2 regions of the Halolactibacillus sp. JCM 19043 genome follow, and region 2 is predicted to be linked to the other one. Evidence: a T-box and tRNA genes for the amino acid it is inferred to sense, from the RefSeq annotation. Region 2 holds a T-box; the other holds one or more tRNA genes.
What was found. A T-box is a leader RNA that pairs with one kind of tRNA and senses whether it is charged. The one in region 2 lies ahead of JCM19043_RS00110 (valine--tRNA ligase), so its partner is inferred to be a tRNA-Val.
Positions count from the first base shown of each region.

Region 1: it has a tRNA-Val gene. The T-box ahead of JCM19043_RS00110 (valine--tRNA ligase) is inferred to sense a tRNA for this amino acid. The anticodon was not compared.

Region 1 is NZ_BAXD01000010.1:52,920-56,120, reverse strand. It holds partial or broken gene JCM19043_RS16780 (DUF1576 domain-containing protein) at 1-19, opposite strand, end outside; gene JCM19043_RS16775 (DUF1576 domain-containing protein) at 60-788, opposite strand; tRNA gene JCM19043_RS07155 (tRNA-Val) at 1,252-1,324, opposite strand; partial or broken gene rodA (rod shape-determining protein RodA) at 1,500-2,656, shown strand; gene ftsW (putative lipid II flippase FtsW) at 2,640-3,201, shown strand, end outside.
Region 2 is NZ_BAXD01000001.1:25,372-28,572, forward strand. It holds gene JCM19043_RS00105 (hypothetical protein) at 1-588, shown strand, start outside; gene JCM19043_RS16205 (hypothetical protein) at 606-794, opposite strand; T-box leader at 909-1,135, shown strand; partial or broken gene JCM19043_RS00110 (valine--tRNA ligase) at 1,189-3,201, shown strand, end outside.

The sequences.
Region 1 (3,201 bases), on a different contig from region 2:
TAAGTCCTAATACTAACATAATAAAAAAGAATAGCGAGAAATAGATGAAAAAGGGCCGGTTATACCCTTCCTTTACAAGTAAAAACGACCGGTGTCTCTAGATTAAAAGAACGAAAGATGGCCATCATCAACATCCCAATCATCCCAGCGGTAAAACCAATATTGTATAAGTTAAACCCTTGGTGAAACGGAATAAAGTGATTGGCGAGTGGTGGTAAAATAAACCCGACCACAATACCAAAACCGATCCCTAACGGGATGGCTAAATACGGCTCAAAACCAAAACCAAAGCTTACTTGGCTAACTAACGGACCCAGAGCCGTTCCAAATAAAGCTGGTAACAGCAGCTTGCCTAATACCGTTTTTTGGTACCGCGCCCGTAAGTAAACCCCTAATATAATAGGGATGATATTATAGACATTCTTTCCGAAGAAAGCAAAGCCCATAATCGTAAAAGCTGCCGCAATAATTGGGCCGTTCATATGTACATTATTGCGATAAGCAAGCGCAATCGTCACAAGCATCAACAGTCCCGCATTAAAAAAACTCGCCCCGATATTACCAACAACCATATAGTCGGTAATCAATATACTCGGACTCTTTAAGATTTGAATTAAACCTGTGATAATTTCCGCTGGTGTATTAAAAATAAAACCACTTGAAAGAATTAATAGCGCAAAAAAACTGATCACCGCATATTTAATTGGATCATCTACTTTAAGGCCCCGATCATTTGCTAGTTCTATGTTTTTACGCCTGAGTATTCTAAACCATCTCCAATTCTCCAATGTAAACTCCCCCTTGTTGACATGTGTCTTATCTGTTTTACCATTCCTTTTTTCATCCCATTTAAAACACGTTTTTAACACTAGTATACATGCACTTTCAGTGCTCAGTCATTAAATACGCTACCTTAATTACGCTCTAGAAATCTTATCTTTCATCATTTTCATCGTACTGATGACTACTCATCACCCCTTATTACGACGTGTTCTTAGCTAAACGTTAGCCATTTGTAAAGCCATCGTGCTTCACGGCAAAAAAATAGCCCCGTCCTTAGAAGGAGCATGGGCCTCATCGCTAAAATGTTTGTATTGTATGCAGCGTAACATTTCAGTCAAAAAATACGCGTAAAATAATACGATGCTTTACTCCATCTAGTCTAGCAATTGACTATCCAAGTGAGCAACTTAAAAGTGAAAAGTAACATTAAAATTAAAAGAACCCTTGTATATCAAGGGTTCTCGGTAGTGACTTCGACTGGGCTCGAACCAGCGACCCCCACCCTGTCAAGGTGATGCTCTCCCAACTGAGCTACGAAGTCAAAATTATAGCGGTTAAAAAAACCGTAAGTAAATCATATAAAAAGTAGACGTGTTTGTCAACAACTTTTTTAACAAAATGATTCCGATGACTCCCCACAACCCTTCACTTTTTTGGTATGATAGGTGAAGATGTATTTTTAAAACAAGCAATTCATTAGAAAATGAGGAATGGTTATGCAGAAGAAACTCCCAATCGATTATACGATTGTTTTTATTTTAGGCTGTTTATTCACGATCAGCTTACTAGCGATTTATAGCGGATCTGGTCAATATGCTTCCGGAGACCCTACTTTTTTTATTAAACGCCAACTTGTCTTTATCTTCTTAGGACTGATTGTCATGATGGTCGTCGCTTTTTTTGACTTTGAACTGTTAGAAAAATGGACATGGCTGTTTTATTTAGGCGGTATTTTCTTACTTGTTTTAGTTGAATTTATCGGCGTTGAACGTAATGGTTCACAGCGCTGGATTGATGTGAAAGTTACCGAAATTCAGCCATCTGAGTTCATGAAAATATTTCTCGTCTTACATATTGCGATGATTCTCAGTAAAATTGGAAAGTATCGGTTAGATTTCAAGCCTAGTCTTTGGGTGTTAGCTAAAATACTACTTTTTACGATGATTCCGTTGTATCTTATTTGGCAACAACCCGATTTAGGTACCACATTGATGATTCTTTTTTCAGTAACCGCGTTACTATTAATTTCTAGCTTATCACTGAAACTGTTAGGTATTCTCGTTGCGACAGGCCTTACTGGGTTCGCGGCGCTTGTCTATTTATTTCTATATCAACGAGACATATTAGAACGCTTCGTTGCTTCTCACCAAATGGCTCGAATTTATGGCTGGCTCGACCCGGAAGGTTATTCACGTGGTTTTGGTTATCAGCTTCAACAAGCCTTACTCGGTATAGGTTCCGGTCAATTATCAGGCTCAGGTTTTAAAGAAGGCTATCAAGTCCAAAGTGGACATATTCCCGAGGCGCATACGGATTTTATTTTTGCGGTCATCGGTGAAGAGTTCGGCTTTATCGGGACAAGTCTGGTCGTAGTATTATTCTTTTTACTCATTTACCGGATTATCACGATTGCTCTACATGCCAATTCATTATTTGGCATGTACATTTGTGTCGGTGTCATTGCGTTATTAACATTTCAAATCTTTCAAAACATCGGGATGACCATTGGTTTAATGCCCATTACTGGTTTAGCCTTACCTTTTGTCAGTTACGGCGGCAGTGCACTGTTGACGAATATGTTAGCGATTGGATCGTCACGAGTGTTCATCTCCGAACGAAAACATATATGTTTGGAAATGATGGAGAAGAATAGAGGGGTGTTTATGTTAGAAAGAATAAAACAATTTGATTTTATATTAATCAGTGCCATTGTCACTTTATCCATCTTTGGACTGATCATGGTGTATACATCTAGTTATACACTAGGAGAACTTGATTACAATGACGGCTTACACTTTTTCAAACGCCAACTGATCTTTTTTATTGCCGGTCTTGTACTGATGTTTATTAGTAGCTTCGTCTCATTAAAATTTGCAGGTAGAATAAGCCCTTGGCTTATTCTCATTAGTGTCGTGTTACTTATTCTTGTCTTAACACCACAACTCGGTGTCGTTCGTAATGGTTCGAGACGTTGGGTGAATTTAGGCGTTGTCTTTCAACCATCAGAAATCGTTAAAATATTTATGGTTATCTATTTTGCCAAGTTCTACTCCCAGCGAAAAGAGTACTTTGATAAATTCTTTTACGGCGTCATGCCTCCACTTATTTTATTTGCAATTGTTGCTGGCTTTATTATGGCGCAGCCTGACCTTGGAACCACTATTCATTTACTGGCTATCTGTGGAGCCATTATTATTT
Region 2 (3,201 bases):
GTCAAAGAAGAGACAAACTTAGACACAGATAAAGAAAGAGCAATGGATGAGGATGTAAAAGTCTACACACCAAAAAAACAGCTTGATGAGTCTGGGGAAAAGCGAGAACTGGAAGAAAATGTAGTAGATCCCTCTATAGATGAACCGATTCGTCAAGGAAGTCAGGATGAAGAACAAGTAAACGATACAGTGAACGCGATCGTAGAGACCGATTTAGAAAAGGAAGAAGTCAGTCAGGCTGAGACAGCAGCACGCACTGATCAAAGTGACCCATCATGTCATGCGAGAGAGATGACACCGTTAAATGAACTTAAAGAAGAACAAGCAACTGAGGAGGAAGACAGAGTGACTGAAGAGATAATTGATAAAAGTGATCGTGTCATCTACCAGCATTATGGTTTAAAAAGTTTAGACAACCCTCATGTGAAGTTACCATGTGTCATCATAAAAGAAGATACGTCGTTGTCTGAATGGTGTCATGAACGTGGTCTTGAGATGACGCGACTAAAGAGAGTCAATACACATGTAGAAGAGACAATCCAAGCGGGTCAAGTACTCATCTTACCGGACGGTGGGTCATCTACGTAAAAATGGATCTAGTGAGACTAGATCCATTTAAAATAGAAGGAACAATATAACAAAGTGATAATTAATAATAAGACGACATCAAAACTCGTAGGCAACATAATCGTTCGGAAAAATTGATAAACGAGTAACGGCGTGAGCCAACACTCAAAAATCGTTAACATTCGTCTAAGACCTTCTGGTAATTTATAGCGGTAATGTCTGGACAAAATATTTTCACCTCCAACGTTTTCTAAAGCGGTCAATTATTTAGAATAGAGAGCTATATAAAAAGATATGTTGATTTTACTCAAGTTATTCGCTAAAATAAAGAACAGAACAATAGCGATACGATGATGAGGAAGAGTAAGGTATTGATCTTCACAGAGAGAGAGTTCTTGGCTGAAAAACTCTTATGCCGTTAATACACTGAAGGTAGCCTCGGATGTAGCTTAATTGAACAATGAGTAGGTTAAGCCGGTCACATACCGTTATCAATGCATGAAGTGTATAGCGATATGGCTATAAACAAAGGTGGTACCACGGAAATGTAACTCAATTCGTCCTTTATTATTAAGGGGTTGATTTGAGTTTTTTTATATTTTAAGGGAGGCAGAAATGATTATGGAAAACACACACAACTTACCGCCAAAGTACGATTCAACGGCTGTAGAAAAGGGCCGCTACAAGTACTGGATTGACGGGAAATTTTTGAAGCAAAAAATGATGAAACGAAACAGCCCTATACGATTGTGATTCCACCACCAAACGTGACAGGTAAATTACACATCGGTCATGCGTGGGATACGACCTTGCAAGACATTGTTACCCGAATGAAAAGAATGCAAGGCTATGATGTTTTATACTTACCAGGTATGGACCATGCCGGTATTGCAACGCAAGCAAAAGTCGAAGCAAAACTAAAAGAGACAGGCGTCAGTCGTTATGACTTAGGACGTGAAAAGTTCTTAGAAAAAGCATGGGACTGGAAAGAAGAGTATGCCTCATTTATCCGCACACAGTGGGAAAAGATGGGCCTTGGTCTTGATTATTCACGCGAACGTTTCACGTTAGATGAAGGACTATCTGAAGCAGTAAAAGAGGTCTTCATTAAATTATATGAAGAAGGCTTGATTTACCGCGGGGAATATATTATTAACTGGGACCCGCACACAAAAACAGCCCTCTCTGACATTGAAGTTATTCACGAAGATGTGATGGGGCACTTCTATCATATGACATACCCATTAAAAGACGGATCTGGTCATATTGAAATTGCGACCACACGTCCAGAAACAATGCTGGGTGATACAGCGGTCGCGGTACATCCAAAAGATGAGCGTTACCAACATTTAATCGGTAAAAAGGTTATTTTGCCGATTGTGGGTCGTGAAATCGAGATTGTTGCGGATGATTACGTTGACATGGACTTCGGTTCAGGGCAGTTAAAATCACCCCAGCACACGATCCGAATGACTTTGAAATTGGTAACCGTCATAACTTAGAACGCGTGCTTGTCATGCATGAAGATGGTACGATGAATGAACGCGCCGGCAAGTATGAAGGTATGGATCGTTTTGAGTGCCGTAAACACATCGTGAAAGACTTACAAGATGCAGGTGTCTTGTTTAAGATTGAAGAACATATGCATGCGGTCGGTCACTCTGAGCGAAGCGGGGCCGTTGTAGAGCCTTACCTTTCTACTCAGTGGTTCGTAAAAATGCAACCTCTCGCAGAACAAGCGATTAAATCACAAGCGAATGACGATGAGAAGGTGAACTTTGTACCGGAACGTTTTGAAGGTACCTTCTTACGTTGGATGGATAATATCCGTGACTGGTGTATTTCTCGTCAACTTTGGTGGGGACATCGTATTCCAGCTTGGTACCACAAAGAAACCGGTGAAGTGTATGTCGGTAAAGAAGCACCAGCTGATATCGAGAACTGGAAACAGGATGACGATGTACTAGATACATGGTTCTCATCTGCTTTATGGCCGTTTTCTACACTAAACTGGCCAGATGTTGAGGATGAAGAATTTAAGCGTTACTTCCCGACGAATGCGCTCGTGACAGGATACGATATTATCTTCTTCTGGGTTGCGCGAATGATTTTCCAATCAAAACACTTTACCGACGAGCGTCCATTTGATGACGTGCTGATTCACGGTCTTGTGCGTGATGCGGATGGTCGTAAGATGAGTAAGTCACTCGGTAACGGGGTTGATCCGATGGATGTCATTGAAAAATATGGCGCGGACTCATTACGTTACTTCTTGGCGACAGGGTCAACACCTGGTCAAGATTTACGCTTCCAGTGGGAAAAAGTTGAATCAACATGGAACTTTATTAATAAGATTTGGAATGCGTCTCGCTTTGTCCTCATGCATGCCGAAGGCATGACAGTAAAAGATATTGACTTTAGTGAGCACCGGAACGTGAGTGATGAATGGATACTTACGCGTCTGAATGAAACGATTGCGCTCGTAAATAAGCATACTGATCGTTATGACTTCGGTGAAGCAGGACGTCATCTTTATAACTTTATCTGGGATGAGTTTTGTGATTGGTATATTGAAATGGCCAAACTTCCCCTCTTTGGTGAAGATGAGAAGGCGAAACAAACAACGCGGTCTGT